Regions from separate parts of the Microbispora triticiradicis genome, predicted to be linked through region 4. Evidence: riboswitches for the same ligand, from Rfam matches in the RefSeq annotation. Region 4 holds a riboswitch; each other region holds the start of a gene.
What was found. A riboswitch is a leader RNA that binds a small molecule or an ion and turns the genes downstream of it on or off. The one in region 4 is predicted to bind cyclic di-AMP.

Region 1 (7,774 bases), on a different contig from region 4:
CTTCAGGAACGACATGTCGAACGGCGCATTGTGCGCCACCAGCGCCGCCCCCGCGATGAACTCCAGGAAGCTCGGCAGCACCTCGGGAAACTTCGGCGCGGCCATGACCATCGCGTCGGTGATGCCGGTGAGTACGGAGATGAACGGCGGGATCGGTCCGCCGGGGTCGACCAGCGTGGCGAACTCGCCGATCACCTCGCCGCCGCGGACCTTCACCGCCCCGATCTCCGTGATGGCGTGCTCCGCGGCCGATCCGCCGGTGGTCTCCAGGTCGAAGACGACGAACGTCACCTCCCGCAGGGGAGTGCCGAGCTCGTCCAGCGTGCCCTGTACCGCGTCCACGCAAAGACCATAAAGATTCCGACCGACATTTGCCCTCCCGGGCGGTGCGGGAGCGGGCCTCGGGGCGGTCCGGCCGTCCGGTCCGCCTGGCCGGACCGCCCCGGGAGGGGGCTAGCCGGATGGGGCTAGCCGAAGGTCACGACGAGGCGGCCGTCGGAGGCGAAGGACCAGCGCGGGGCGCCCCGGTAGGAGGAGCAGCGGGACCCGTTCGAGCCGGACCAGAACTGGTTCGAGCTGTCGGAGTTGCCGACGATCTTGTCGTTCGATCCGCTGCCGCTGCGGCACGAGGTGTTGTTGCGGAACACCGAGGTGCCCGCGTCGAAGGAGTAGTTGCGTTCGGCGTTGTCGACGCCGACGTTGTCCGAGATCGTCATCGTGCCGGGGTTGCGGTTGTAGGTGAACCCGTGGTGGCCGTTGTGATAGGCGATGTTGCGGCGGATGACGTGGTTGACCCCGATGTCCTCGCCGCCGAGCTTGTAGCCGTTGCGGTCGCCGTTGCCGGCCTGGCTGCCGTCGGTGAGGGTGCCGTTGTTGTAGGCCAGCGAGTCCTCGATGGTGACCGGCCCGATGGCTCCGGTGTCCGTCTTGGTGTAGAGGTCCCAGCCGTCGTCGATGTTGTTGTGGGACACGTCGTAGCGGAAGACGTTGCCGTTGCCGACGGTGAGCTTCGCGGCGAAGCCGTCGGCGTCCTCGCCGTCGGAGTCGGCGTTGTCGTGCGACTCCGAGCTCACCACGAGGTTGTTGGACGGCCACTGGGCGCGGGGGGTGTCGGAGGCGATCCGGCCGAGCTGCAGTCCGGTGTCCCGGTTGAACCGCGTCACCGTGCGCTCGATGATGTTGTTGCTGCCGCCGACGTAGATCCCGTTGTCACCAGCGCGCTGGACGACGATCCCGTAGACGTGCCAGTACGACCCGTTCAGGGCGAGTCCCCGGTTCGACGAGGACTGGCTCTGCGCCGAGAAGTTCAGCACCGGGGTCTCGCCGGGGTAGGCGGACAGCTTCTTGCGGGCGCTCGACGTGCCGTTGTTCCCCCCCCGCGATGGTGACCGTCTGCGAGAGGTTGTACGTCCCGCCGCGCAGGTAGATCGTCCCGCCGGCGGGGACGCGGGTGATCGCCGAAGCGAGCGTCGTCGGGTCCGAGATCGTCCCGGACGCGCCGGCGGAGCCGCTCGGCGACACGTACAGCGCGGAGCCGGACGGCCCCGTGGGCGTGGACGTCGGAGTCGACGTGGGGGTCGAGGTGGGCGTCGACGTCGGGGTCGACGACGGCGTCCATGTGGGGGTGGCCTGGGGGGTGCGCGTGGGGGTCGCGCTCGGGCTGACCTTGATGGTGGTGCAGGTGACGCCGTTCAGGGTGAACGAGGTCGGGTTGGGGTTGGCGCCGGACCAGGTGCCGTTGAAGCCGATCATCACCGAGTCGCCGGTGGCGATGGCGGCGTTGTAGTCCACGTTCGTGGCGGTGACGTTCTGCCCGCTCTGGCTGTAGGTGGCCGACCAGCCGACGTCGACCTTCTGGCCGGGGTCGAGGAAGGCGAACCCGAGGGTCCAGCCGTTGATCGCGCTGCCCGAGTTCTGGATCGTGATGCTCGCGCTGAACCCGTGCCACCACTCGCCGGCGGTGTAGGTCACGGCGCAACCGGTCGCGGCCTGGGCGGGCGCCGTGGCGACCAGCGCCGCCGCGGCGAAGGTGACCGCCGCCGCCCCGGCGGCCAGGCGAGCCACACGGGCCCGGGGGATGGTGGGGCGCATCGAATCTCCTCAGTGACGTGTGACGCCGTGTCGAGGCCCGGGAGATGCCCGCCCCGGCCGGCGACGGCCGGTCGGCCCCCCGCCGCCGCGGAGCCGCGTTCGAAGTGCCCGTACCGTAAGTTTCACCGGGGAGTTAGTCAACGCGTCAAACTTATTCCGCGCAGTGTGCTGCGGGAACGCCTGAAACGAGCGGCCCGTTCTTTCATTTCCCGCCCGCCCGCCCGGGCCGAAGGCGGGCGGCCGCGCGTCAGGCTCCGGGCACGGGGGAGGCGGCGGGGGACGCCCGCCACTCGCGCGCCAGCATCCCGTAGATCAGTTCGTCGCTCCACGCGCCGGCGAAGAACTCGTTCTCGACCAGACGGGCCTCCAGGCGCATGCCGAGCCGTTCCATCAACCGGGCGGACGAGGTGTTGCGCGCGTCGCAGTTGCCGTGGATCCGGTGCAGCCCGAGGCCCTCGAACCCGATGCGGAGAATCTCCCGGGCCGCCTCCGTCGCGAGGCCCCGGCCCTGGCAGGCCGGGTTGAAGACGAAGCCGATCTCGCCCTGGCGGTGCTCCCGGCTGCGCAGGAACAACGTGAGGTCACCGATCACCGGCCCTCCGCCGCTCAGCGCGGCGGCCACGCTGAGCGCGTCGCCGTCCGCGCCGAGACCCGCGCAGGCGATCTTCCGGTCGAGCGCCGCCTTCGTCTCCTCCCGCGTACGGGCGTCCCAGTAGAGGTAACGCGTGACCTCGGGAAGCGAGTGGAAGGCGTGCAGGTCGTCGAGGTCCGCCTCCGTGAAGGGACGCAGGACCAGCCGGGGGGTGACGATCGGGTAGGGCGGGGTGAACACGCCGACGAGCGTACGGACCGGACCGCGGCACGCGCCAGCGGACCGCCGCCCGGCCCGGTGACAGATCATGAACAGGACATGGACACGGTGCGACGGCCGTACCCTTGAAGAAGGACAAGAACAGAGGACTGTCTCGCAGATCTTGCCGCGTGAGGGGCGCCGGACCGGCGCGTCGCGAGGCCTCGCCTCGTGGAGCCCGGTCCCGGATTCTCACACCCGGGGGCGACAGCACCGCGAGGCGCCGCCGGGCGATCCCGGCCGGCGACAGGTCTGCAGGACACGGCCGAGGAGCGACGAGATGAGTTCAGCCGGAGAAGGCCTCTCTCGTCCGTTGCCGGAGCAGGTCCGCTTACACGTGGTGGAGGTCGCGGCGCAGGTGCTGGGCACGATGCCCGCCGCGTCCGTGCCGCCGCCGCTGCGCGGCATCGCCAGGTTCGACCCGCGCAAGCGCGCCCGCCTGGGCAGCGCCCCGATCGCGGCCCAGCTGGAGAACGACAAGGAGTTCCGCGAGCAGGTCGCCGAGGCGCTGGAGGCGGCCTGGCCCGAGCTGGTGGCGAGTCTCGCCGAGGGGACGGTGCCGCCGGCGGCCGAGCCGGTGCTGGTCGCGGCGGCGGCCTATCTGACCCGGCCGCCCGGCTGGCCGGACCTGGTCGAGCAGGCGCGGGCCGACCTGGAGCAGTCGGCCGCGGCGGGTACGCAGCGGGAGCAGGCGGAGACGCGGCTGCGTGAGCAGCTCGCGGCGCAGCGCGCGTCCGCCAAGGAGGAGATCGACCGGGTTCGCGAGCAGCTCAAGGCGGCCCGCGCGGAGAACTCCGACCTGAGACGCAAGCTGCACGACGCGCGTGAGCGGGTCAAGGCGGCCGAGGCCAGGGCGGCCGAGCTGGAGGCCGAGACGGCCGAGGCGCGAGCCAGGTCGGCGAGCGCCAACGGCGCGGCGGAGACCGAGCTGCGCAGGCTCAGGGAGCGCCTGGCGGACACCGAGCGCCAGCTGGAGGCCAACCGCCGCGCCGCCCGCGAGGGCCGCAGCATGGAGGACGCGCGCGTACGGGTGCTGCTGGACGCCCTGCAGGACGCGGCCGCGGGGCTGCGCAAGGAGCTCGGCCTGCCGACCACCATCAACAGACCGGCCGACTACGTGAGCGCGGTCGTGCCGGGCGAGCCCGGCGTGACGGCGGTGCCCGCGCGGGCGCTGGCGAACGACGACCCCCAGCTCCTCGACCAGCTCCTCGCCCTCCCCAACCTGCACCTGATCGTCGACGGCTACAACGTGACCAAGACCGGCTATCCGTCGCTGACCCTCGCCGACCAGCGCGCCCGCCTGCTCACCGGGCTGGGCGGCCTCGCCGTGCAGGCGCGCGTGGAGGTGACGTGCGTCTTCGACGGCGCCGAGCTGAACGGGCCCGTGCAGGTCTCCGCGCCGCGCGGGGTGCGGGTGATGTTCAGCGCGCCCGGCGAGATCGCCGACGACCTGATCCGCACGCTCGTGCGCGCCGAGCCGCCGGGGCGCGGCATCGCGGTCGTCTCCTCCGACCGCGAGGTGGCCGAGTCCGTGCGCCGCATGGGCGCCCGGCCGGTGCCCTCGCTCCTGCTGCTGCGGCGTCTCGGCCGCGGCTGATCCCGTCCGGCACGCTCCGTACGAGAGCCGATCCGGTGAGTGATGACTGCCGCGAATAGCTGCGAATAGGTTGAAGCGTCAAGATCGCCTAGATAGAGTCGCGCCGCAGGTTTCGTTGATCCCGAGGGGGCCCGAGTGCAAGGGCGTGTGCCGGTGGCCGCCGTTTTGGCCGCCGTGGTCCTGCTGACGCCGCTGACGGGCGCGCAGGCCGATCCAAAGCCCACCCTCGCCCAGGCCAAGGCGAAGCTGAACCGGCTGAACTCGCAGGCGGACAAGCTCGTGGACCGCTACAACGCGGCCAGTGAGAAGTGGAAGTCGGCCAGGAAGAAGTACCTGGCGCTGAACGACGACTACAAGAAGCAGAACGCGCGGGTCGAGGCGCTGCGCTCGGGGCTGGTGACGATGGCGGTCAGCAGCTACCAGGTGGGCGGCATCGGGACGTGGGGCGTCTTCTACAACCCCGATCCCGACACCATGCTCAGCGGTCTCGCCACGTACAACCACATCTCCGCCGAGCGCATCGGGCGGCTCCAGCAGTACGAGGGCGCGATCCAGGGCCTCAAGGACCGGCGGGACGAGACGAAGACCGTCTACGCCGAGGCCACCAAGGTCAGGGGCGAGCTCGCCGACGAGAAGAAGAAGGTCGACAAGCTCGTCAACGAGCAGATGAAGCTGCTCCGCTCGCTCGGTACCTACAACCCCGGCAACCCCAACAGCGCGGGCGTCGCCTACAAGGGCCCGGCGTCGGGCAACGCCCTGTCGGCGCTCCAGTTCGCCTACAAGCAGGTCGGCAAGCCGTACCGCTACGGGGGCAGCGGGCCGGACTCCTGGGACTGCTCCGGCCTCGTCCAGGCCTCCTGGGCGGCGGGAGGGGTCAGCCTGCCGCGTACGAGCTACGAGCAGTGGGCGTGGGGCGCGAGCCGCCGCGTGTCGCTCGACGCGCTCCAGGCGGGAGATCTGCTCTTCCACGCGGGCTACGGCCACGTGGGCCTGTACGCGGGTGACGGCAAGGTCGTCCACGCCCCGCAGACCGGCGACGTTGTGAAGATTGTCACACTGGCGGACTACCACGCGATCGGCGCCGTCCGCCCCTGAAGCCCGCGATGTGATCTTTGTTCCGGCTGTGAGCTAAGTGCCTTATTTGGACATTGCGATGGCTGATGTGAGCAGAGTCACACATGGTCTTTTGTGACGTGGGTAAGCTGCGGTTTCTCGCGCGCGGCCGTCGTTATCCGATCTTTATGCGCCGGGATGGCTTTGCCGGGAGCCGCCTGATCTGGGTAGCTTCTGGGCCGCGGTGAGCACGCCTCGCCGCGGCGAGCCCGGTCCGGCCGGCCGGGCCCGCGTCATCCACCGTCGCCGGCGCCGTCCGTCTACTTGCTCCCCCCAGGGGATTTCCGGGCGCCGACGACCTGCCGAGTCCGTGCAGTCAGGAGGCACGGAGCCGGGGAACCATCGACCTTCCTCCCGAAGGTCCGGGGTGAATCGGCGCGTCCACGCGCCGTAGGGCGACTTCCCCGCCCGAACCCGTCAGCTAACCCGGTAGGCGTACGCGGAAGATCCAAGGAGAGATCCTGTCTACCACCCCCGCTAGCCTGTCCCGTCTTGCCCGAATTGCCCTCGGAGGTGCCGCTTTGACGGCATCCGTGGGAGTCGCCGGTGCGCAGCCGGCGTCGGCAGACCCGGTGACGGTCACGGTCATCAAGGTGACCACGCAGACGAACACGAGGTCCGCCACCACCGCGGCGGCCAAGAAGGCCACGAAGAAGTCCACGAAGAAGGCGGCGGCCAAGCGGAAGAAGCTCAGCCGGGCCGCGCTCCAGCTGGCCAAGGCGCAGCGAGCGGTCAGGACCGCGAGGAAGCACATCGGCGACCCCTACCGCTACGGGGCCAGCGGTCCCGGCTCGTTCGACTGCTCGGGCCTGGTCACCTACGCCTGGCGCAAGGCCGGCGTACGGCTGCCGCGCACGACGTGGTCCATCCGCAGCGCCGTGCGGACGAAGGTGTCCTGGGGCCACTTCAAGCCCGGCGACCTCATCTTCACCAGCGGCGGCGGCCACGTCGGCATGTACGTCGGGCACGGCAGGATGATCCACGCCCCGCACAGCGGCACGCGGGTCAGGATCGACAGGCTCGACTCCTACCGCAGGGCGACCTTCGTGGGCGCCGTACGCCCCGGCGCCTGATCCGTCCCCCCGGTGCCGAGCCCGTCGTCGCCGGCACCGCTCCACGGCTCCGTCCCCTCTCACAGGTGGGCGGAGCCGTGGCGTTCCCTCGTTACGATGCTCCCCATGGCCTCGGTCCCGCCGGCGCCGCGCCCGCCCATCCCGTACGGCAGGCCCTCGCGAGCGCCGAGGGCCCGGTGAGAACGCGCGGCGGACGGTCGGCGTCCGTGGCCGTCGTGCTGGCCGCGCTGCTGGCCGGTACGGCCGCCGCCGCGCCGCCCGACCCCCTGTCGCCCCTGCTGTCCCAGGCCCGTGCCGCCGTGCGCGAGCAGCCCGGCATGTGGACGGGGGCCTCCGTCGCCCGCGGCGAGCGCGCCGTCGTCGTCGGCGCGCCGCGAAGGCTGGTCGCCGAGGTCGCCCGGCTGGCCGGCCGGGCCGACCGCACGGTCACGAGGGTCTGGGGAGAGCACGGCGGCGCGGTGATCCTCGTGCCCCGCACGGAGGAGCAGGCGGCCGTCCTGGCCGCCCCCGCGGTGGTCGGCGGCCTGGCGGCCGTCGCGACCGGTGACCGGGTGATCGTGCAGCCCGCCGCGTTCGCCCGCCTGTCCGCGATCGGCCGCCAGGTCGTCGTGACCCACGAGCTCACGCACGTCGCGGCCTCCGGGCCCCGCGCGGTGCCGATGTGGCTCCTGGAGGGCTTCGCCGACTACGTGGGTTACCTCGACAGCGGCCTGCCCGTTCATGTGGTCGCGGCCGAACTCGCCGCGGAGCTGGCCGCCGACCCGCGGGCCGGCGGCGGAGCCGGAGCGGAAGGCGCCCCGCAGGCCGGCACCGAGGCCGGTACTACGCCCGGTACCGATGCCGGTACCGATGCCGGTACCGATGCCGGTACCGATGCCGGTACTGGGGCCGGTACCGGGGCCGGTACTGGGGCCGGTACCGGGGCCGGCGCGGCGGCCGGGGCGCCCCTGGCCCGCCTGCCGGAACCCGCCGACTTCGCCGCCAGGCCCGCCCAGGCGTACGAGGAGGCCTGGCTGGCCTGCCGTTACATCGCCGCCCGCTTCGGCGAGC
Region 2 (7,774 bases), on a different contig from region 4:
AGCGGCGCGAGCCGGATCCTCATGCTGACCGCGGCGGGGCGCGTGCGGGACCGGGTCGGCGGTCTGGCCCTGGGCGCCGACGACTACCTGGTCAAGCCGTTCGCGTTCGCCGAGCTGGTGGCGCGGGTCCGGGCACTGGCCAGGCGCTCGCCCCGGGCCGCGCCGCCGGTGCTGGAGCGGGCCGGGATCCGGCTCGACCCGGCCCGCCGTACGGTGATCCGGGACGGACGGCAGGTGGCGCTGGGCCGCCGCGAGTTCGACGTGCTGCGCGAGCTGATGCGCGCCGGCGGCGGACTGGTCAGCTCGGCGCGGCTGCGCGCGAGCGTGTGGGACGAGCACGCCGGCGCCGGGACGGGCGTGTTGCGCGTCACCCTCACCTCGCTGCGCAGGAAGCTGGGCGACCCCCCGGTGATCGAGAACGTCCCGGGCCGGGGGTACCGCCTGTGACCCGGCGTCTGCTGGTGTGGCGCAGGCTGGGGCTGCGGACGCGGCTCACTCTGCTGTACGGCGGGCTGTTCTTCGTCGCGGGCTCGGTGCTGCTGTGGTTCACCCACCTGCTGACCGCCCGGGCGCTCAACCAGCGGTTCGTCGTGGCGGTGGACAAGGTGACCGGCGGCGCGCGCCCCACCCCCGCGGTGTCCGGCTCCGCCCTGCCCGGCTCCACCCTGCCCAGTGACACTCTGCCAGGTGACACCCTGCCCGGCGGCGTGCTCGGCACGGACGTGGTCGCGCGGCGCATACGCACCGACGTCGAGCAGGGCGCGGCCGACGTGCTGGACGAGGTGCTCCGGTCGTCGCTGATCGTGATGATCCTCGTCGGGGTGGTCGCGGTGGTGCTGGGCTACCTGGTGGCCGACCGCGCGCTGCGCCCCCTCGACCGGGTGACCGAGACCGCGCAGCGGCTGTCGGAGAGCACGCTGCACGAGCGGATCGCCCTGCGCGGCCCGCAGGACGAGGTCAAGCGGCTGGCCGACACCTTCGACGCGATGCTCGACCGGCTGCACCGGGTCTTCGACGCCCAGCGCCGCTTCATCGCCAACGCCTCCCACGAGCTGCGCACCCCGCTGGCGGTCAACCGTACGGTGCTGGAGGTGTCGCTGGAGGAGCCCGCGGCGTCGGAGGACCTCAAGGCGCTGGCGCGGGCCCTGCTGGGCGCCACCGCCCGGTACGAGCGGCTGATCGACGGGCTGCTCATGCTGGCGCAGTCGGAGCAGGAGATCACCACCCGCAGGCCGGTGGACCTACGGGAGGTCGTCCGTACGGCGATGGAGCAGATCGGCCCGCAGCCGCGCCGCGGGAAGGTCACCGTCCACGAGGACCTGTATCCGGCGGTCGCGCACGGCGATCCGCTCTTCCTGGAACGCTGCCTGGTCAACCTGCTGGAGAACGCCGTCAAGTACAACGTGCGGGACGGGGAGGTCTGGGTCCGCCTGCGTGAGGACGACGCCGGGGCGTGCCTGACCGTGGAGAACACCGGGCCGCCGGTGCCGCCGTACGAGGTCGGTGACCTGTTCGAGCCGTTCCGGCGGCACGGCGGCGACCGGATCCGGTCCGCCCGCGGCGCCGGGCTCGGGCTGTCCATCGTCCGCGCCATCGCGGTCGCGCACGGCGGCACGGCCGACGCCCGCGCCCGCCCGGAGGGCGGCCTGGTGGTCACCGTACGTCTGCCCAGGTAGGGGCGACCGGAGTGCGAGCGAAACGTGTCACACGCCAGCGGCCGATACGTCACAGGCACGAACCGGTGTCGTAGGCGGTACAGCACCCCTCACCCGTGACCGTCACGCAGATACCGCGCCACATGAGAAGGCGTCCCGCGCGACGTGATTTCCCCTATGAGCTGGGCCGTCGCCGCTCAACGTTGTTCTTTCGGCGAGAACTATTGGGGCACATGAGGATCGCGGGATGGGCCGGGTCTGTGACGATGTCCGTTTGGCGGACGCATATCAGGCCGGTAAGGAGATTCCGGAGGCGTCATTTCGGGCCTCGGGTCGGTGCGGTATCCGCCGGAAATCCAGCGCATATCTCTGGGCAGCGGAAACATCGAGGTCGTAGTGTGGGACGCCCGGTGGGATTTTGCGGAGGCTCGGCCGCCTGTCGTAGAACTCTTGTACAGGCGCATCACCGCTCATAAACTCGATGTAATGACAGCTGTGTGATTTGTCGTATCTCGCGCGCTGCCGAGCGCACGTCCGTGACGGTCCTGAGGAGACGCCATGCCGCTTCCCAATCAACCTGTCGATGGAACGCTGGTGCACCGCACGCGTCCTCGGAGGGCCGACACCGAGAAGGCCGACATCAGCGGGGACGTCTACACCGAATTGGACGGCCTTCGCTACACCATTCACTTGAGCAAACAGGCGGTCATCTGGATCGACGGCATGGAGAAGCTCTTCGATCAGCTTCTGAACGCGTCCATGGAGGCAATCGAAGAACTCGCGCCGCTCTTCGAGGCGATAAGTATCTATATCGACGCCGAGGCGGAGTCGATCAAGGTGGTGTCGAACGGCGTGCCGGACGGAAGGGTCAAATTGGTGGGATACATCCCCGATCCTACCGTGATGCCAGAGCCGGACGAGGGCTACGTCCCCCCGGGAGGATGGGACCCTCCGGCCACCGTGAACGGCCTGCGGTGGTGGACTGTCAACTCAATCAACCTCTACAACAAGCGTTGGGCCTTCACCGCCACCAATTCGAATCCGGACGAGTCCTCGGTGTCGTCGATCTACTTCTCCACGGAGTACGACGGGAACTCCATGCACGTCAACCCTCGGGACTTCAGGAGTACCTACGGATGGCCCTGCCTCAAGGGCCATGCGGAGTTCGACAGCGGGCTGGACACGTGCACCTTCGTCCCCCGCACCGGAATGTGGTGGCTGTTCAACGGCCCATACTGCGCGAGAACGAACGGCTACGGAAACTCTCTCACCTGGTCGCCGTCGAGACTGACGGAGATTTGGGCGGGGCTCGGCCGGATCGACCGCGGAGACTTCGGTCAAGAAGAGAAAGACCACTGGGCCAACGGAATCTCCTGCGCCACGACCGACGGCAACGGCTACTACTGGCTCACCGCGGGAAACCGGGTCGCCGTCCTCGAACCGAACAGCGGAGATTTTCTGCCCATCTCCGGCTGGGACCGTCCCAGGGATCTGACTGAGATATGGCCGGCTCTCCAACACCTGGAGGAGGCCGGCATCATGGGCGACCAGACCCTGAAAGCCCTGTGCTGGGCACACAACGGCAACAGGGCGAAATGGTTTCTGGTCTTCCACAGCACGCTCTTCACCAATTACCCCGACGACGACTCGGGCAGTTTCGGTTACAACTTCATTGCGTGCCAGTCCAACACGGAGAACTGGTACTACAGCTGGAACGCCATGTTCAACTACCTGAACGGCCCATGGCCGTACCCGTCCTGCGATTGACCGCACCGCCCGGGGTGACGCCATGAAGACGATGGTCATCTCCGAGCCGGCGGCGCCGCGCCGCCTCGTCCCCGCGCGGGGGCGGCGGCGTACACCGGCGTGAACAGCACTGCCCGGCGCGACTTGTAGTACTGCTCGCACAACGGCAGGTGGTTGTGTCGCCGTGGTGCGCCGCCCCCGCCTCGTGCGACGCTCAGCGTCGCGATGCCGGTGCCCTTCTCGGCGTCGGGCTCGTGTTCGCCGGGCCTTGGTCCGGCAGCCTCGCGCACCGCGGCCAGGACAAGCTCGGCGCGGATCTTGGCGGCCATCCGGTCCGGCGTGGTGTAGCCGGCAACTCCCGACTGGTGCGGTCGATCGATGCCACCGCGCACCTCGAAGGTCACGGGGCCGCGTTGCACTTCACCCCCAGGCGCTCAGCCGTATCACCGGTACGAGGATCGGCCACACCCCAGGTCAGCGAGGCGCGTTCGCTGTGAGCGAACCGAGGTGTGAGCAGAGGAGAAGAAGGGGAACGCGGCAACCCCGGTGGGGCGGGCGAACCCGCCCTTTGCTCTCGCCGCCCCGGCGTCTCACCAGGCAAAACCCGACTTGTCATCACTTGACTGGTTTGGACGTGTCTATTACGTTTTGGGCAACTCGGGGCCCACTTGCTCATCTCAGTGGTCAAGAAAGCCCACCTCACACCGACGCGGCCGGCCGATCTCGGCCTGCCGTTCGGCTGCCTAATCCGCGCGAGCGGAGCCGGGGACCCAACCTCTTCCTGGGGTGAATCGGCATACCTGCCGTAGGGCGACTTCCAGCCCGAACCCGTCAGCTAACCCGGTCGGCAGCATGGAAGCAAAGGGAGTTCGCCCATCATGCACGCCCTCACGACCTGTCTGCGCACGGCCCTCGCCGGCGGAGTCCTCGCCTCTGCCGTGGCGATCGCCCCGCCCGCCGCGCAGGCGGCGGACAACCCGGCGGCCGGCAAGGGCCCGGCCGCCGTGGCCGCGCCGTCCCTGACCGAGATCGCCGCCCGGCTGCCCAAGGTCGGCCCCCAGGACGTCATCAAGCTGGCCGCGAGCCAGGTCGGCATCAGCGAGGACGCCGACGGCGGCGGGACCAAGTTCCAGGAGTGGTACATGACCAGCCCGCGCGCCCGCGAGACCCTCGCGCGGGACGGCGGGGCGCTGGAAGAGTACGAGAACGCCCCCTGGTGCGACATGTTCGTCTCCTGGGTCGGCCAGCAGCTCGGCATCCAGCCGGTCATGGGTTCCGACGCCTACACCGTGGAGCACGCCCGCTGGTTCGCCGACCACGGCCGCTGGGGCCGTACGCCCAAGCCCGGGGCCGTGGTGTTCTTCAGCTGGAGCGGCAGCAAGAAGATCGACGACATCCAGCACGTCGGCTTCGTCGTCAGGGACAACGGCAACGGCACGATCCGCACCGTCGAGGGCAACACCGGCAACGGAGCCGTCGAGGCCCGCACCCGCCCCACCTGGCAGGTCGCCGGGTACGGCTACCCGGTCTACCCCGCCGAACTCACCTCCTGACGAGATCCCGGGTTCCCACGTCTCCGCCGATCGGGACGGTGTCGATGAACTCGCATTTCATGGCGCACCGACCTGCCGGCCGCGCAACGCCGGACGCTCGCCCGTTTCCGGCGGCAGCACGGCCGGACCATCCCGGCGGGGGGTCGGCGAGACCGTCGGTGTGGAGTACGTGTCCAGAGTGCCGCGACCGCCGCTGGACGGGCTGATCGACGACCTTTACTACCTGGAGGGTGCGCCGCCGTACGCCCGGCTGACGCTGCCGCCGATGCCGGCGGCGTTGCTCATCGTCAATCTCGGGGCGCCGCGGTGACGTCCCGTTGGACGAGAGCGGCGAGCTGAAGGTGTCGCAGACGTCCTACGACTACACCCGGGCGTACTGGGACCAGATCGGAGTCACGATCGTCGGCCGCCACGTCTTCGACCTGACGGACGGCTGGGGCGGCAAGCCGCCGGGTGGCATCGACCACGTGGTCGTCGTGTCGCACCGGCCGATGCCCGAGGGCTGGGACCCCGAGGCGCCGTTTCACTTCGTCGACGGCGTCGAGGCGGCCGTGGCCAAGGCGCAGGAGCTCGCGGGTGACCGCATGGTCGAGGTCGCCGCCGGCGACGTCGGCGGCCAGGTGCTCGCCGCGGGCCTGGTCGACGAGGTGCGCATGGACGTCGTGCCTGTCGTGTTCGGGTCCGGCAAGCGCTACTTCGGGTCGGTCCACGCGCAGCACCTGTTGGAGGACCCTGACGTGGTGATCCAGGGCAACCGGGTGCTTCACCTGCGCTATCGGGTGCGCCGTTGACATGAGCGGGTACGCGAACAAGCCCACCGCGAACGGCGACAGAAGATCGGGCCTCCGGCCGCGTTCGCGCATCGCTGTCCCTGATCAGGCAGCCGACGCCGCCCTCTCATCAGAGAACGCCTGAGCGCCGACGGTTCCACCGCATGGCGGTAGGGACTCGTGGGACCCGGTCCCCGCCTGTCAGCTGTCTCCACCATGGTGAGCGGTGCCGCGGCCTCGCACCAACGGCAGGTACACCTCGTCGACGATCTCGACGAGGACATCGTCGGGCGCGGTGGGCGCCCCGCGTACGACGAACTCGTTGCGCAGCAGGACGACGGCCGTCGTGGCGACGCGGGGATGGAGCGCCTCGGGCGACGCCTCGCCGCGCGCGACCGCCCGCCCCAGGATGGTCAGCCAGGCGGCGGCCGCGGCGTCGCCGGACTGCTCCGGCAACTGTGTGAGGAACTCCTGCGCGCCGCCGGCGGCCGACATCAGCTCGCGCAGGATCGCGCCGAGGGGGGAGCTCCAGTGGCGGTTGGCCAGGCGCAGCATCTCCAGGACGTCGCCGCGCAGGTCGCCGGTGTCGGGCGGTTGCACCGCCGTGGCCAGTTGCCGGTAGGCGGCGATGCCGAGCGCGAGACGGTTGGGCCAGCGGCGGTAGATGGCGTTCTTGTTGGTGCCGGCGCGGGTGGCGACCTTGTCCATGGTCAGTCCGGCGTACCCGGATTCGAGCATCTCGTCCACCGCGGCGCGCAGGATCGCCTCCTCCAGGGAGGCGCCGCGGCGTCGCGTCCGCCCCGACCCCGGAGGCCTGACCGAGTCGTTCACCGCGAGCCTTCCCGCTTCACAACCGCGCGTACCTTACCTGTGGGTCCGGTGGGAAGATTAGCGGATCGTCAAGGCACTCGACGTACCTTGACAGGCGTGGGGGCGAGACATGATCACTCCCGGTTTGGCGTCTTGTCGCAGAGGACCCGGCCGGGCGATCGCACCATGTACTACCGGATGGCCGACGACGCCTGGCAGGCGGTGGTGCGGCAGCAGGTGGGGGGGATCGCCTCGTTCCTCGACATCACCCGCCAGGGCCTTGACCTGGTCGGCCCCGACGACGAACGGGCCGCACGCGTCCGTCAGGCGCACGCCACCTTCGCGTGGATGGCCAAGGTGTTCGAACAGGCTCCGCCGCTGGACAGGGAGGACCGGTGACCGGCCACGCGATCGTGATCGGGGGCGGCATCGGCGGTCTGGCCGCCGCCGTCGCCCTACGCCGCATCGGCTGGCGGGTGGATGTGCGCGTGCACGCTTTCGGGGAGGTGGGGTCCGGCCTGTCGCAGTCGCCCAACGCGATGCGCGCCCTGGCCGAGACCTCCATCGCGGCGGGCGGCAGCATGACCCTGGGCCGCGGCAGGTACTTCCTCATTCACCCCGTCGCGCCGGGCCGGGTGTAGTGGGCTCTGGGCGCCGCCGCCGACCGGCCCGGTGTCCGCTCCGACGACGAACTGGAGCAGGTGCGGCGGCGGGTCTCCGGCTGGCACGATCCGATCGGCGCCCTCCTGGAGGCCACACCGCCCGAGCAGGTCCGCCACCTCGACATCCACGACCTGCCCGATCTGCCCGCCTACACCAGCGGCGGCGGTTCTGTGCCCGCGGCGCTGTGGGCTCGCCTCGCGCCCCGTACGCTCGGTGACCTGTGTGACATGGATGGCCCCGGCCCTGCCTGCACCGCACAGCTGACCCGCCGAGTCATCCGCCTGTCCTCACTTGACCACACGGTAGGTCAGGTGCTCGGCGGCCGGGGTGGACACGGACTCGAGCGGCTCCAGGCGCAGGGACTCGGGCATGCCCTCGGGGAACAGCGACGTGCCGCCGCCGAGGATGATCGGGGCGAGGTGGATCCGGAGGACGTCCACCAGGCCGGCGCGCAGGAACGCGTCCGCGATCGTGCCGCCACCCATTATCACGACGTCCTTGCCGCCGGCGGCGGCACGCGCCTTCTCCACGGCACTGTCGAGGCCGTCGGTGACGAAGCGGAACCGTTCGCCCAGCC
Region 3 (7,774 bases), on a different contig from region 4:
GGCTGCACCGGCGGCGGCTCCAACTTCGCCGGCCTGGCCTTCCCGTTCCTGCGGGAGAAGCTCGCGGGGCGGATGGACCCGGTGCTGCGCGCGGTGGAGCCCACCGCCTGCCCGTCGCTGACGCGGGGCACGTACGCCTACGACTTCGGCGACACGGCGGGGTTCACGCCGCTGATGAAGATGCACACGCTGGGCCACACGTTCGTGCCGGACCCCATCCACGCCGGCGGGCTGCGCTACCACGGCATGTCGCCGCTGCTGTCGCACGTGTACGAACTGGGCCTGGTGGAGGCCGTGGCGGTGACGCAGACCGAGTGCTTCGACGCGGGCGTCCGCTTCGCCGGGGCCGAGGGGATCCTGCCGGCTCCCGAACCCGCCCACGCGGTGGCCGCGACCATCGCGGAGGCGCTGCGGTGCGCCGAGTCGGGCGAGGAGAAGGTCATCGTGATGTCCCTGTGCGGGCACGGCCATTTCGACCTGCCCGCGTACGAGCGTCACCTCGCCGGCCGCCTGGAGGACTTCACGCTCCCGCAGGAGCGGATCGACGCGGCTCTCGCACACCTGCCTTCCGTTTGATGCCACGCTGTCTAATGTGACGCATGTTGACTGATATCCGTTTCGTCCGTTGACCGCAGGGTACGGCTGCGCCATCGCGTCGTGCCGGCCCAAGCACTCATGCCAAACGGCTGAAATGCGCGGTATCAGCTCCATACGATTCTGGGACACCATCCGCTCTCGCCGGAGTATTCGTTTTGAACCGGAACTGCGTGATCAAGGACCCCGCCCCGGCGGACCGGGGACAGTGGCGGCGCAGCGGCGCCGCGTCCGCGCACGAACGGCTGGCGTTCCTGAACGAGGCGAGCCGCCGCATCGGCAGCACCCTCGACCTCGAGGAGACGAGCCGGGAACTCGTGGACGTGGCCGTCCCGAGGTTCGCCGACACCGCGGCCGTGATGCTCCAGGACCGCCTCCTCGCCGACGGCGAGCTGTCGTCCCGCCCGGTGGACGGGACGACCCTCGTCCGCCGGACGGCGATGGGCGTGGCCGGCGCGGACGCGGACGCCTGCGTGAACGCCTTCCCCGTCGGCGAGGTGGCGGTCTACCCGGCGAGCCTGCCGCAGGCGCAGTGCATGGCGAGCGGCAAGCCGCTGATGTATCCGGCCATGGACAAGGAGAACGCCCGGCTGATCGGCGCGGCCTTCGGCCGGGAGGACGCGATCGCCGCCCTGCTGACCGACGCCTCGTTCCTCACCGTGCCCCTGCGGGCCCGGGGACGGGTGCTCGGGTGCGTGGTCTTCACCAGGCGGGCGGGCGCGCCCCCGTTCGAGGAGCAGGACGTCGCGGTGGCCGAGGACCTCGCCGCCCGCACCGCCGTGTGCGTCGACAACGCCCGCCTCTACACCACCGAGCGCCGGACCGCGCTGACCCTGCAGAGCAGCCTGCTGCCCGCCGAACTGCCGCAGCCGCTCGGGATGGACATCGCGTCGCGCTACCTTCCGGCCAGCGACCTGATGGGCGTCGGCGGAGACTGGTACGACGTGATCGCCCTTCCCGGGTGCCGTACGGCCCTGGTGGTGGGCGACGTCATGGGCCACGGGACCAGGGCCGCGGCGACGATGGGCCAGCTCCGCACGGCGGCGCGCACGCTGGCGAGTCTGGACCTGCCGCCCGACGAGGTGCTGTTCCGGCTCAACCTGATGAGCCAGGACCTCGATCCGACCCAGATCGCCACGTGCATCTACGCCGTCTACGACCCGGTGACGCGCGGCTGCGCGCTCGCCCGCGCCGGGCACGTGCCGCCGATCCTGCTGCATCCCGACCGGTCGACCGAGATCGTCGAGCTGCCGTCGGGTCTTCCCCTGGGCATCGGCAGCGACCCGCTGGAGATGCGCGAGCTGGTCCTGCCGGCCGGGAGCGTGCTCGCCTTCTACACCGACGGCCTCGTGGAGAGCCGCGAGCGGGACCTGGACGCCGGGATCATGGGGTTGCGCCGCCTGCTCGCCGGGCCCGTCGAGGACCTCGACGACATGTGCGACGACATCATCAGCAGCCAGCGGGCGAGCCACGAGCGCGACGACATCGCCCTGCTGGTGGCCCGTGTGCGTGAGCTCGATCCGGACGAGGTGGCGACCTGCCCCCTGCCCGCCGACCCGAAGTTCGTCTCCCAGGCCCGCCGGTTCGTCCGGGTCACCCTCGCCGCCTGGGGGCTGAGCAGCCTGGTGGACAGCACCCAGCTCATCGTCAGCGAACTGGTCACCAACGCGCTCAAGCACGGCTGGCCGCCGATCGAGCTGCGGCTGCTGCGCTGCCGCACGCTGGTGGTCGAGGTCGCCGACGGCTCCCCCTCCACCCCCGCCCCACGTACGGCCACCCCCGACGAGGACACCGGCCGCGGCCTCCAGCTGATCAAGCGCTTCGCCTATCGCTGGGGCACCCGGCCCACCCCGTACGGCAAGATCGTCTGGGTCGAGCAGCATCTTCCGTGACCGGTCGCCTCCTCACGGGCGGGCGGGCATGACTGATCGTCGGGAGGAGTTACGGTCGAATCGGGGAGCTCGTGGCGAGGAGGGGACATGATCGACATCCGGGACGCGTACCGCAGGGCGCTCGACGGTTTCGGCGACCGCCTCCATCTCGTCCGCCCCGGACAGTGGGACCTGCCGACGCCCTGCGTCGACTGGGACGTCCGGGGGCTGGTGAACCACCTGGTGACCGAGAACCTGTGGGCTCCCGAACTGCTGTCGGGCCGTACGGCCGCCGAGGTGGGCGACGCGTTCGAGGGCGACGTGCTCGGCGACGACCCGGTGAAGGCGTTCGAGGCGTCCGCGCAGGGCGCCGTCCAGGCGGTGTACGCCGAGGGCGCCCTCACGAGCGTGGCTCATCTGTCCTTCGGCGACGTGCCGGGCGAGGAGTACATCACCGAGCTGTTCGCGGACGCGCTGATCCACACCTGGGACCTCGCGCGTGCCGTCGGCGGTCCGGAACGGCTCGACCCCGACCTCGTCGCGTCCTGCGCCGAATGGTTCGCCAAGGCGTGGGACGGCTACCGCGAGGCAGGCGTGATCGGGGACGAGCGCGACGTCCCGGCCGGCGCCGACCAGCAGACCAGGCTGCTCACGGCGTGGGGCAGGACCCCCTGAGACGGACCCGGAACCGGGCTATCGCCCCGTAGGACGCTTGCCGTGGTTGGCCTTCTTCTTCCTGCGGGCCTTCGACTTGCGTGCGCGTCTGCCCATCGCGGCCGCCTTCCCTGGAGTACGGGTTTCGCCCACTGTCCCCCCGGGGGCGGGCGGCGGCAAGTACCCGCACCCCGGCTCAACACTCCTGTACGGATGTGTGCATAATCTGTTGGAATCTGTTTAAAGGAGTGGCGGATGCTGGCCCAGCAACGGCAGCAGGCGATCCTGGAGAGAGTCCGCAGGTCCGGCGGGGTCCGGGTCGCGCAACTCGTGCGTGAGCTCGGGGTGTCGGACATGACGATCCGCCGCGACCTGGAGGTCCTGGCGGAGCGCGGCCTGATCGTCAAGGTGCACGGCGGGGCCACCGCCACCGGTGCCGGCTCCACCGAGGAGCCGGGCTTCGCGGCCAAGTCGATGCGGCAGCAGGCCGAGAAGGAGGCCGTCGCCCGCTGCGCGGCCCCGCTCGTACGGCCGGGAAGCTCCGTCGCGCTCTCGGCCGGCACGACGACCTGGACGCTGGCCCACCACCTGGTGGACGTGCCCGAGCTGACCGTGATCACCAACTCCGTCCAGGTGGCCGACGTCTTCCACCGGGCGGGACGGCCCGACCAGACCGTGGTGCTCGTGGGCGGCGTGCGGACGCCGTCCGACGCGCTGGTCGGCCCGGTCGCGGTCGCGGCCGTCCGCTCCCTGAACGTCGACATCCTCATGCTCGGCGTGCACGGCATGAGCGTCCGGGCCGGTTTCACCACCCCCAACCTGCTGGAGGCGGAGACCGACCGCGCCCTGATCGCCGCCGCCCAGCGGCTCGTCGTCCTGGCCGACCACACCAAGTGGGGGACCGTCGGCATCAGCACGATCGCGGCCCTCGGCGAGGCCGACGTGGTCGTGAGCGACACGGGCCTGCCCGAGGACGCCCGCGCCGTGCTGTCGGAGCACGCCGGCGAGCTCCTCCTCGCGGATCCGTCCGGCGAGGCGCCCCTGAAGACCGCCTCCGTGTGACGCCGCCGCGACGCCGGAGAAGAGCACTGTGAAGCTGGAGATCGCACCGTGAAGCGCACCATCGCTCATCTGGCCGACGGCCGGGAGCTGATCTATTTCGACCGCCGCGACGACGCCGACCACGACGTGGCCGACCCCCGGGATCTGCCCGCGCGCCCCCTCGCGTCCGAGTTGCGTCACGACCCGCTCATGGACGAGTGGGTGGCCGTCGCCCGGCACCGCCAGACCCGCACCCACCTGCCATCCGCCCAGGAGTGCCCGCTCTGCCCCGGGCATCCCGGCTCGGAGATCCCCTCGCCGTACGAGGTGGCGGTGTTCGAGAACCGCTTCCCGTCGTTCAGCTTCAACACCGGCGCGTACGAGCAGGTGGGCGGGCTGAGCGAGGTGCGGCCGGGGACCGGGCGCTGCGAGGTCGTCTGCTTCACCTCCGACCACGACGCCTCCTTCAGCTCCCTCGGCGACGAGCAGGCCGCGCTGGTCGTCGAGGCGTGGGCCGACCGCACGGCCGAACTGTCCGCGCTGCCCGGCGTGGAGCAGGTCTTCTGCTTCGAGAACCGCGGCGCCGAGATCGGCATCACGCTGCCGCACCCGCATGGGCAGATCTACGCCTATCCGTACGTCACGCCGCGTACCCGGCAGATGCTGGAGACCGCCGCCCGGCACCGCGGCGGCAACCTGTTCGCGGACGTCCTGGCGGCCGAGCGGAAGGGGCCCCGCGTCGTGGCCGCCAACGAGCACTGGACGGCCTTCGTCCCGGCCGCCGCCCGGTACCCCTTCGAGGTGCACCTCTACCCGCACCGCCGGGTGCCGGACATCCCGGCGCTGTCGGCGGAGGAGCGGGCCGCCTTCGCGCCGCTGTACATCGACGTGCTGCGCCGCCTGGACGGCCTGTTCGGCGTCGTCATGCCGTACGTCGCGGCCTGGCACCAGGCTCCGGTCACCTACCGCCGGGATCTGGCCTACCTGCACCTCCAGCTCTTCACGATCCGGCGGGCGGCGGACAAGCTGAAGTACCTCGCCGGATCGGAGTCGGCGATGGGCGCCTTCGTCAACGACGTGCTGCCGGAGGAGGCCGCCCGCATGCTGCGCGAGGTGGTAACGGACTGATCTCCGTACGGTTGCGACTTGGGGTGGCAGTCACCATTTCTTTACCACTAGTATCCCTGGCACCACCGGTCACAGCCGGTGCCGCCTAATCCCGGGCGCCTCGCCCGGGAGCCGGGGACCCGTTCACGCCTCTGGGGTAAAGGCACGTCGCTGCCCGGGCTCCTCCAGCCCGCACCCGTCAGCTAACCCGGTCGGCAGATGGAGAGGAGTGGGCTCTGCCCCGCGCGTTCCCCCTGGCCGCCGGTGTGTTGACCGCCGCGGCCCTCGTTCTCGGCACGGCCGCCGGGGGCGCCGCCGCCCCCAAGCCGACGGAGAGGCAGCTCAAGAAGCAGCTCGCCGGCCTGCAGAAGAAGGTCGACCGGCTCATCGCCGACTACAACGCCAAGCGGGTCGCGCTCGCCCGGGCGCGGGACGACGAGGCGGCGGCGCGCGCCCGCGTGAGCAGGGCGGAGGCCGACTACACGGCGACCCTCGACGAGGTCCGGGAGTTCGTCGGGCTGCGGTACCAGACCGACAGCGTGCGGGTCCTGCCCAACCTGACCGTCTCCGCGGTGGCGTACCAGCTCAAGGAGGAACAGGCCGCGAGACTCGCGCGGGTCGACGAGGTCCGCGCCGAACGGCAGAAGGCCGCCGAGGCGGCGAGGGCGCTCACCGCGTCGCTGAAGTCGCAGGCCGCGGAGGTCGCCGGTCGGCGCCGGGAGGCCGAGAAGCTCATCGACGACATCAAGGACAAGATCGACCGTCTGGTCCCGATCGCCCCGGGCCGGAGGGGCAGCGGGTCGTGGGCGCCCGAACTGCCGGCGGGCGCGGACAACATCACGCCCCGGATGCGGCTCATGCGCTCGGAGGTGGAGGACCACTTCGATCTGAGCTTCCCTGTCGGCTGCTACCGGGCCGAGAACAGCGGTGAGCACCCCCTCGGCCGCGCCTGCGACTTCATGATGAGCTCGGGCGGCGCCATGCCCTCGGCCCAGATGAAGGCGCTCGGCGACAGCTTGGCCGCCTGGGCCATCAAGAACGGCCCGAAGCTCGGCGTGATGTACGTCATCTGGCAGCAGCGCATCTACAACCTCGGCCACCCGGGCTGGCGCCCCATGTCCGACCGCGGCGGCGTCACCGCCAACCACTATGACCACGTCCACATCTCGATGTACTGAGCAGGAGCTTCGAGGGCCGGCGGCCTCGCCGAGCGAGGCGACCGGCCCGTTCCGCGTCAGGCCGGGATCTGCTTCTCGTTCCAGGTGTAGTAGAGGTAGGTGCTGCCGGGCCCGGTCAACGTGCCGTAGACCTGCCACCAGCTGTTGGCGCCGGGCGAGAAGCGGAAGACCTTATCGCCGGGCCGGTCGTCCACGAACACGGTCGTGGACCCGTCGGAGGAGTGGATCTGTACCTCGATCGTGAACGTCTCGGTGTCCGGGATGTCGAGGCAGACCTCGTGCGTGTACGCCGACGGACCGGCGATGTTGTAGTTACGGCCGTCCACCGACGGCCGCTGGACGTTGGTGGGGACGTAGCTGGTCCGGGCGTAGGTGTACCCGCCCGTGGAGCAGTCGACCGCGGAGGCGGACGCGGGACCGACGCCGGTGAGCGTGGCGCCCAGGACGCCGGTGGCGACGGCGAGAACGGAGATCGTGCGCTTCATGCCTCTCCTCATCCGTGCAGCGACCCTCCAACCAAAATGGTTGAAGGCTGAACTGATTCTGACTCGATCTTCCTGTTTGGACAAGTACGGGCAAAGATTCCCCTACGCCCGAGTCAAGCGGGTCGCGAGAGCGCGCCCCCTCTCCTGCGCCTGAAAGGCAGGCCGTCCAGCTGGGCGGAAATGAAGTGGTCGCGCCCCGGGGGCCAGGGGGAGGATGTCCGGATGACCGACACACGTACCGATCCTCCGCTCGCCGCGGGCGAGCGCGAGATGCTGCGCGCCTTCCTCGACTTCCACCGCCAGACGCTGGCCGTGAAATGCGAGGGCCTCGCCGAGGAACAGCTGCGGCTGCGCTCCGTCCCGCCGTCGTCCCTGTCGCTGCTCGGCATCGTGCGGCACATGGCCGACGTCGAGCGGAGCTGGTTCCGGCGGCGGCTCGCCGGCGAGGACCTCGAAGGCATCTACTACACCGACGACGATCCGGACGGCGAGTTCGACAACGTGGACACGGCGTCCGCCGAGGAGGCCTTCGCCACCTGGCGCGCGGAGATCGAGCACGCGCGGGCGGCGGAGGCGGCCTGCGCCGATCTGGACGCGACGACGAAGGCGGCCCGGCAGGGCGTCCACCACTCACTGCGCTGGATCATGGTCCACATGATCGAGGAGTACGCGCGGCACAACGGCCACGCCGACCTGCTGCGCGAGCGCATCGACGGGGCGACGGGCGAGTAGGGACCCGGTCCCTCACCCGCCGGGCCGGGCCCGCCCGGCCCGGCCCAACCGTTCAGCCCGGTTCAGCCCCGTTCAGCCCGAGATGCGGACGGGGTTCACCAGGTCGGCGTAG
Region 4 (7,774 bases):
GCCTGCTGCAGCGGCTTGTCCCACAGCAGCCAGAGCACGTTGAGAAGGGCGGCCAGGTTCGCGAGGTACTTGATGAAGGGAATCCACGACAGGAACTGGAAGGCGAAGAGCACTCCGGCGCGCTTCATCGCCGCGTCCTGGGGCAGCCCCGCCGCGGTCAGCGTTCCGCCGACCGGGACGACCTTGATGCCCATCGCCATCTTGCCGAGGGTCTGCCCGCGTGAGCGCAGCATGAAGAACTCGTAGACGGCCATCACGACGCCCCCCAGCACGGCGACGAGCAGCGCGGCCAGGAAGGCCCCGCTCTCCAGGGTCGTGACGCCGGTCGTCGGGTCGATGCTGGCGGCGGTGAACACCAAGCCCCCGATGACGGCGCTGAGGATCATGTAGGGGATCCCGACGACGACACCGTCGATCAGCCGGGCGACGAGGCGCTGCCACCACTCCGCCAGCGGGGCCGGCGCGCCGGGCGGGATCGCCCCCTGCGGCGCGTACGACTGTCCGTAGGCGGGCTGGCCGTACCCCGGCGTGGCCTGCCCGCCGCCGTAGCCGGGCTGGCCGTACTGCTGCTGGCCGTACTGCTGCTGGCCGTAGCCCTGCTGCGGAGCCTGCTGGCCGTAACCCTGCTGCTCGTAGCCCTGCTGGCCGTACGCCTGCGAGCCGGATGCCTGGGGGCCGGTCTGCTGGCCGTACTGCTGGTAGCCCCCCTGCGACTGCTGGCCGTAGCCGCCCGTCGGCTGACCCTGCTGCTCGCCGTAACCCTGCTGCTCGCCGTAACCCTGCTGCTGGCCGTACCCGCTCTGGGAGGACTGACCGTACTGCTGCTGACCGTAGCCCTGCTGCGGAGCCTGCTGACCGTACTGCTGGCCATAGCCCTGCTGCGACGCCTGCTGCGGGGCCTGCTGGCCGTACTGCTGCTGGCCATAGCCCTGCGGGCCCGTCTCCTGGCCATAACCCTGCTGGCCATAACCGCCCTGGGAGGACTGACCGTGCTGCTGCTGGCCGTAGCCCTGCTGTGAAGCCTGCTGGCCGTACCCCTGCGGGCCGGTGTCCTGGCCATAACCCTGCTGGCCGTATCCGCCCTGCGAAGGCTGGCCGTACTGCTGCTGACCGTAGCCCTGCTGCGGAGCCTGCTGACCGTACTGCTGGCCATAGCCCTGCGGGCCCGTCTCCTGGCCATAACCCTGCTGGCCGTATCCGCCCTGTGAAGACTGGCCGTACTGCTGCTGTCCGTATCCGCCCTGGCCGGAGTCCTGGCCGGGGGTCTGGCCGGGAGTCTGCTGCGGGCCCGTCTGCTGTGCCCGATAGCCGACGACCGTGGCCTCGGGGTCGTAGTCCTGGGAAGGTCTGTCCGGGTTGTACCCGTGGTTCGAAGGCGGCGGTGGCGTCCCGTCCGACTCGTCCTGGGGGTACGGCGGCTGTCCGGTGCTCACCGTGTCACCTCGTTTCGAAGACGCATGCGCCGCATCTCAGTAGCACACGCTGATACCGCCAAAAGTAGCGACACGCGTATCAACAGTCACCTTTGCAGCGACTGACCATGACCGTCAAGATCAGCCACCAATGTCGGCATTATGACTCAATGGCGATCGAGATGCAGCAGCATTCGCGTGTTCCCCAGTGTGTTCGGCTTGACGTGCTCCAGGTCGAGGAACTCGGCGACGCCTTCGTCGTACGACGCGAGGAGTTCCGCGTACACCTCGGGTGACACGGGGGTGCCCTGGATCTCGGTGAAACCATGGCGCGCGAAGAAGTCCACGGCGAACGTGAGGCAGAAGACCCTGCGTACGCCGAGGCCGCGCGCGGCGTCGATGAGCGAGGCGACGATCCGGTAGCCGACGCCTCCACCGCGCACCGCCGGATCCACCGCGACGGTCCTGATCTCGGCCAGGTCCTCCCAGAGCACGTGCAGCGCGCCGCAGCCGACGACCTCTCCGCCGATCTCCGCGACCCAGAACTCCTGGACGTCCTCGTACAGCGTGACCGTGCTCTTCTTCAGCAGGCGCGGCCCGACGCCCGAGTACGCGTCGACGAGGCGGCGGATCGCCCTGACGTCCGGGGTCCTGGCCCGGCGCACCATAACGCCCCTGGCGCCGGATCCGCTCGGTGTCTGTGCGGCGACCTGCTCCATGAACGGCCAGCCTAGTGCCCCTCCCGCCGTCCCCCTCGCCCGTCGCGCGCGGATCGGCGAAGGCGGCTCCGATTTACGGTCAACCCCAAACGGCCCGTCCGACATCGCGCCTGACGTTCTGTAGCCACCGGAATACGGATCGACGCCGGATCGGGCCCCGTGGCGCACGCCTGGCCGCGCATCGATTTTCTCTGCTTCCGACCAGCACCTCATACGTCACCAAAGCACCACAAACCCAGGTAGACCAGCCGGTATCACTGATCAACTCGTGACCCTAGCGTGATCATTTGGTTGTGAAACGTAGACGGGTTTGCGAGTTCTGGTTGAGCAACAACTCAGGGTGCACTATCGTCCAGCGACGATGCCGATCGTCGTGAGCGATCTCGACGATCGGGCGCCGAATCCTCGAAGCACCGGTGCCCGAACCCTGTCGGGGGCCGGGTGCGGAGAGGAGCCGGGGACCCAATCCATGGGATCAGGATCGGTTCAGGTTCAGATCGTCCAGGGGTGAATCCGCAAGGTAGGGCTGCTCCGGCCCGAACCCGTCAGCTAACCCGGCAGGCGCTCGGCAGTGCCCAGCCGCACGACCCGTCACGACGACGCCGGCCGATGCGGGGGCACCTATGGGAGAGGAGCTCGGTTGCGCATGCGTGGAGGACGGCAGGCGGGCAGGCACGCCCGTCGCCGACGGCCCGGACCCGGCCCGGCCGGTCCGGGTGCCATCCGGCGGTTCACCTTCGTCGGAGTCGCGCTCGCCGCGGTCACATTCGGCGCTCCGGTGGTCCGCGCGACCGCCGACCCGAAGCCGAGCCTCAAGGAGCTCGCCGCGGAGGTGGAGGACCTCTACAGCGAAATCGAGACACTCACCGAGCAGTACAACGGCGAGCGGGTGCGTCTGAAGGCGGCCGAGCGGTCCGCCGATCTCGCCAAGAAGAACCTCGCCAAGAGCGAGGCCGAACTGGAGACCCGCCGGCAGAGGGCGAGCGCCCTCGCCCAGCACTCCTACATGACCAACGGGCTCGGCAACGCCCTGGTGCTCGTGAAGTCCACGGACCCGCGGCAGTACCTCGACCAGGCCTCCACGACGTACGCGCTGGAGTTACAGCAGAGCCAGGAGGTCGCGGAGGTCAGCAAGGCGATGGACGCCGCCGCGCGGGCCAAGTCCAGCGCCGCCGCCCGCCAGAGCGAGGTCAGGAAGCTGCTGGACGGCCTCGACACGCGGCGCGACAAGATCACGAAACTGATCAAGAAGACCGAGAGCAGCCTCTACCGGCAGGTCTCGCGAGAGGTCGGCACCGAGACGCGCAGGAAGATGTCGTTCCCCATCGTGGGGGGCGGCAAGGCCGCCCAGGCGGCGCGCTGGGCCCTCGCGCAGCAGCTCAAGCCGTACGTCTGGGGCGCGGAAGGGCCGCGCTCGTTCGACTGCTCCGGCCTGGTGATGGCCGCCTACCAGTCCGTCGGCATCAGCCTGCCCCACTACACGGGCGACCAGTGGACGGCCGGCACGCACATCTCCCGCGACCAGCTCCGCCCCGGCGACCTCGTGTTCTTCTACTCCGACCTGCACCACGTGGGTCTCTACATCGGCGGCGGCTACATGGTCCACGCGCCGCGCACCGGTGACGTCATCCACATCGCGAAGATCGCCGGACGGCCGTTCGCGGGCGGCGTGCGCGTCGCCGACTGATCACACGGATGGTCGGCGTGCACGACCACCGTTCACCGGCCGCGCCCGCGTGCGCGGCCGGACGAGTTCGGGACGTGCTCAGATGAGACGGCGGCGGGCGGCCCAGGCGACGGCCTCGATGGCGGTCGCCACGCCGATCCGGTCGCAGATGCAGCGCAGCCGCCGCCGCACCGTACGTCCGCTGACGTCGAGGCTGCGGCCCACCCGGTCGGCGGTGACGCCCTTCGCCAGCTCGGCGAGCAGCAGTAGGTCCTCCTCGGTGAGACCGGCACGCTCAAGGTCCGAGGCGAGATCCTCACCCCGGTAGACGACCTCCGGATAACCCATCGTCCGCCCTCCCCACGACGATGATTCGTCGGCCCACCCTCCAGGGACGGTAAACGCCTTTGCTGAAGGCCGTCAAGGTGCGGCGGCGGGCCGCCGGTCATACGCCTCCCTTGCGGCCTCCACGTCCTCCATGTGGATCTCCGCCCAATTCTTGATCGCTTCCATCAGCGGCATCAGGTTCTCACCCAGGGGCGTGAGCCGATAGTCGACTCGTACCGGCACCGACGGGGTGACCGTACGCGAGACCAGTCCGTCGCGTTCCATCGTCCGCAACGTCTGCGTGAGCATCTTCTGACTCACCCCGGCGATCGTCCTCGCCAGTTCGCTGTAGCGGAGGGACCCGCGAGCGAGCGCGGTCAGCACGAGACTCACCCACTTGTCGCTGAGCGCGTCGAGCAACTGCCGGGACGGGCAGGTCGCCACGTACGCGTCGTACCGCCGCCGCGCCTCCTCCCGCCGCTGGGCCGCCGTCCGGGTGGGCATGATCTTCCCTCCGCCTCCGTTACGCACTTGCGGGTGCCTCCTTACCGCAAGAGAGTAACTCTCCATAACCTCCTGTCGTACGGAGAGGAGGACACATGAGAGCACTGGTGGGGCGGGACGGAGTCGTACAGGTGGCCGAGGTGCCCGAGCCCGAGCCGGGGCCGGGCCAGGTGCGGATCCGGGTGGAGGCGGCGGCCGTCAACCCGATCGATCTCTTCACGGTCTCCGGCGCCCTTCCCGATTACGGGCTCACGCCCCGGCTCGACACGTACGCCCTGGGCTGGGACGTGGCGGGGGTGATCGACCGGGTGGGACCGGGGGTGACGGCGGCCGGCCCGGGCGATCGGGTCATCGGCCTGTCGGACCGGCTGACGGACCCGATCAAGGCCCAGGCCGAACTGGTCGTGCTGGACGAGCACGCCGTCGCGCCCGCGCCCGCGGGGATGCCCGCCGTCGAGGCGGCGACGCTGCCGCTCAACACACTGACCGCCGTTCAGGCGCTCGACCTCGCCGGGCTCGCCGAAGGCGCGAGCCTGCTCGTGACGGGGGCGGCCGGGGGCCTCGGCGGATATCTGGTGGAACTGGCGGCCCTGCGGGGCATCAGGGTCGCCGCCGTCGCCGCGCCCGGAGACGAGGCGCTGGTCCGCGGCTTCGGCGCGGAGTGGTTCGTCGCGAGGGGCGCCGATCTGGCCGGCGCCGTACGGGCCGTCGTTCCGGGCGGCGTAGACGGAGTGGTGGACGCGGCCGTCGTCGGCCTGCCCGCGCTGGACGCGGTGCGTAACGGAGGCGTGTTCGTCGCCGTCGGCGCGGGGCAGGCCCCGCTCCCGCTGCGCGGAATCCGCGCCTCCACGGTGTTCGTCCGGGCCGACGCGGCGCAGCTCAGGGACGTCGTCAGGCTGGCCGAGGCGGGCCGGCTCACGACACGGGTCGCCGGTGTCCACCCGCTGGACCGCGCGGCCGAGGCCCACGAGCGGCTCGTCCGGGGCGGCGTGCGCGGACGCCTGGTGCTGACCCCCTGACACCCCCCGCGCACGAGACCGGCACAGGAGACCGGCACGCGAGACCGGCACACGGCCGGGCCGGGCCGGACGGGGATGCCGTCCGGCCCGGCCGCTCGCCCCCCGGACACGGCCGGCACAGGGCAAGCACAGGGCCGGAACACGGTCAGGGCGGCGAACGGACCGCGGCGAAGCGGGACGGTCAGCGGATCAGGCGGTCAGGGTCAGGCGGCGCGGCCCGCGTCGAGCAGCTCGCGAATCCGGTCGCGGCCCACCGCCAGCAGCAGCGTGGGCAGGCGCGGGCCGGTGTCGCGGCCGACGAGCAGCCGGTAGAGCAGGGCGAAGAACGCTCGCTGGGCGGCCTTCAGCTCCGGCGTGGCCGCTTTGGCGTCCATCTCCAGCCCGGCCAGCACCTTCGGCACGCCGTAGACGAGCGTGGTCAGGCCGTCGAGCGACCAGTGGTCGTCGAGACCGTCGAGCAGCAGGCGCAGCGACTCCCGCTCCGCCTCGCCGAGCGTGTCGAGAAGCTCCTTGTCGGGCGTCTCGCGCACCTGCGTGCGCTCCTCCGCGGGCAGGTAGGTGTTCACCCAGTGCCGGGCGCGGTCGAGCCGCGGCCGCAGCTCGTCCAGCCCGCCGATCTCCGGGTCGAAGGCGCGCAGGATGCGCAGCGTCTGCTCCTCGTGGCCGGTCGCGATGTCGACCACCGAGGCGAGCGTCCGGTACGGCAGCCGGCGCGGCGTGTCGGGCAGCGTCGCGGACGCGGTGCTCGACGCCCGGCGGTAGGCCGACTGGTCGGCCGGCAGCGCCGTCCCCTCCGTGACCTTCCTGGTGAGCGTGTCCCACTCGTCGTACATCCGCTGGATCTCCTGGTCGAAGGAGATCTTGAACGACTGGTTGGGGCGGCGGCGGGCGTACAGCCAGCGCAGCAGCGCGGGCTCCATGATCGACAGAGCGTCGGCCGGGGTCGGCACGCCGCCCTTGGAGCTGCTCATCTTGGCCATGCCGCTGATGCCGACGAAGGCGTACATCGGCCCGATCGGCTGCTGCCCGCCGAACACCTCGCGGATGATCTGGCCGCCGACGACGAACGACGAGCCCGGCGAGCTGTGGTCGACGCCCGACGGCTCGAAGACCACGCCCTCGTACGCCCAGCGCATCGGCCAGTCGACCTTCCACACCAGCTTGCCGCGGGTGTGCTCGGACAGCAGGACGGTCTCGCCGTGCCCGCAGACGCAGGTGTACGACAACGCGGTGGTCTCGTCGTCGTACGACGTGACCGTGGTCAGGTCGCGGTCGCAGAACGAGCAGTACGGCTTGTAGGGGTAGTAACCCCCCGCGCCGGAGCCGTCGTCCTCGCTCGCGGCCCCCGAGCCCTCCAGGGCGGCGGCCTCGTCGGCGTCGAGGACCTCCTTGACCTTGGCCTTCTTGGTGCGGTACTGGTCGAGGATCGCGTCGATCCGCCGCCGCTCCCGCATGGCGAGCAGCACCTGCTCCCGGTACGCCCCCGAGGTGTACATCTCGGTCTGGCTGATGCCGTGGAACTCCACGCCCATCTCCGCCAGCGCGGCGATCATCGGCGCCTTGAAGTGCTCGGCCCAGTTCGGGTACTCGCTGCCGGGCGGAGCCGGGACGGTGGTCAGCGGCTTGCCGATGTGCTCGTTCCAGGCGGGGTCGACGCCCGCGGGGACCTTGCGGAAGCGGTCGAAGTCGTCCCACGAGATGATGTGCACGCACTCGTGCCCGCGCCGCCTGATCTCGTCGGCCACCAGGTGCGGGGTCATTACCTCGCGCAGGTTGCCCAGGTGGATCGGGCCGGACGGGCTGAGGCCGGACGCGCAGACGACGGGTTTGCCCGGTGCGCGCCGTTCGGCCTCGGCGATGACCTCATCGGCGAAACGCGCCACCCAGTCGGCGTCCATCACGTCAGTCCTCTCGAAACGGGATCCTGCCTTCTATGGTCCCGTACCCGAGGGAGTCGTCAGGACGTGTTGCGGACGTAGACCAGCCGCAGGCCGATGAGCGTGAGCCAGGGCTCGTGCACGTCGATCGTGCGGGCCTCGCCGATGACGAGCGGCGCGCCGGTGCCCGTGGCGACCACGGTGACGTCGTCGGGGTCTGCGGCCAGCTCGGCGGTCATGCGGTCCACGA

Region 1: another riboswitch for cyclic di-AMP. It lies ahead of FED44_RS30520 (C40 family peptidase); the one in region 4 lies ahead of FED44_RS32470 (C40 family peptidase).
Region 2: another riboswitch for cyclic di-AMP. It lies ahead of FED44_RS12065 (CHAP domain-containing protein); the one in region 4 lies ahead of FED44_RS32470 (C40 family peptidase).
Region 3: another riboswitch for cyclic di-AMP. It lies ahead of FED44_RS22745 (VldE C-terminal domain-containing protein); the one in region 4 lies ahead of FED44_RS32470 (C40 family peptidase).

What each region holds. Positions count from the first base shown of each region.
Region 1 is NZ_VANP01000016.1:123,858-131,631, reverse strand. Features, by position in the region: gene FED44_RS30550 (DEDD exonuclease domain-containing protein) at 1-342, opposite strand, end outside; gene FED44_RS30545 (right-handed parallel beta-helix repeat-containing protein) at 468-1,313, opposite strand; gene FED44_RS37795 (cellulose-binding domain-containing protein) at 1,210-2,091, opposite strand; gene FED44_RS30535 (GNAT family N-acetyltransferase) at 2,339-2,923, opposite strand; gene FED44_RS30530 (NYN domain-containing protein) at 3,222-4,538, shown strand; gene FED44_RS30525 (C40 family peptidase) at 4,692-5,633, shown strand; cyclic di-AMP (ydaO/yuaA leader) riboswitch at 5,942-6,102, shown strand; gene FED44_RS30520 (C40 family peptidase) at 6,173-6,724, shown strand; gene FED44_RS30515 (hypothetical protein) at 6,802-7,774, shown strand, end outside.
Region 2 is NZ_VANP01000004.1:159,897-167,670, forward strand. Features, by position in the region: gene FED44_RS12040 (response regulator transcription factor) at 1-447, shown strand, start outside; gene FED44_RS12045 (sensor histidine kinase) at 444-1,676, shown strand; gene FED44_RS12055 (hypothetical protein) at 2,214-3,422, shown strand; gene FED44_RS12060 (hypothetical protein) at 3,458-3,805, opposite strand; cyclic di-AMP (ydaO/yuaA leader) riboswitch at 4,132-4,266, shown strand; gene FED44_RS12065 (CHAP domain-containing protein) at 4,280-4,954, shown strand; gene FED44_RS12070 (hypothetical protein) at 5,124-5,264, shown strand; gene FED44_RS12075 (dihydrofolate reductase family protein) at 5,272-5,745, shown strand; gene FED44_RS12080 (TetR/AcrR family transcriptional regulator) at 5,926-6,555, opposite strand; gene FED44_RS12085 (hypothetical protein) at 6,688-6,933, shown strand; gene FED44_RS12090 (hypothetical protein) at 6,930-7,175, shown strand; gene FED44_RS37245 (SRPBCC domain-containing protein) at 7,485-7,774, opposite strand, start outside.
Region 3 is NZ_VANP01000009.1:20,049-27,822, forward strand. Features, by position in the region: gene FED44_RS22720 (TrpB-like pyridoxal phosphate-dependent enzyme) at 1-576, shown strand, start outside; gene FED44_RS22725 (ATP-binding SpoIIE family protein phosphatase) at 768-2,486, shown strand; gene FED44_RS22730 (TIGR03086 family metal-binding protein) at 2,574-3,140, shown strand; gene FED44_RS38515 (50S ribosomal protein bL37) at 3,159-3,236, opposite strand; gene FED44_RS22735 (DeoR/GlpR family DNA-binding transcription regulator) at 3,375-4,181, shown strand; gene galT (galactose-1-phosphate uridylyltransferase) at 4,230-5,288, shown strand; cyclic di-AMP (ydaO/yuaA leader) riboswitch at 5,361-5,499, shown strand; gene FED44_RS22745 (VldE C-terminal domain-containing protein) at 5,534-6,445, shown strand; gene FED44_RS22750 (hypothetical protein) at 6,502-6,930, opposite strand; gene FED44_RS22755 (DinB family protein) at 7,153-7,662, shown strand; gene FED44_RS22760 (M50 family metallopeptidase) at 7,735-7,774, opposite strand, start outside.
Region 4 is NZ_VANP01000020.1:2,568-10,341, forward strand. Features, by position in the region: gene FED44_RS32460 (RDD family protein) at 1-1,433, opposite strand, end outside; gene FED44_RS32465 (amino-acid N-acetyltransferase) at 1,580-2,131, opposite strand; cyclic di-AMP (ydaO/yuaA leader) riboswitch at 2,557-2,710, shown strand; gene FED44_RS32470 (C40 family peptidase) at 2,778-3,818, shown strand; gene FED44_RS32475 (helix-turn-helix domain-containing protein) at 3,897-4,145, opposite strand; gene FED44_RS32480 (winged helix-turn-helix transcriptional regulator) at 4,218-4,628, opposite strand; gene FED44_RS32485 (NADP-dependent oxidoreductase) at 4,724-5,647, shown strand; gene lysS (lysine--tRNA ligase) at 5,851-7,545, opposite strand; gene FED44_RS32495 (type III pantothenate kinase) at 7,605-7,774, opposite strand, start outside.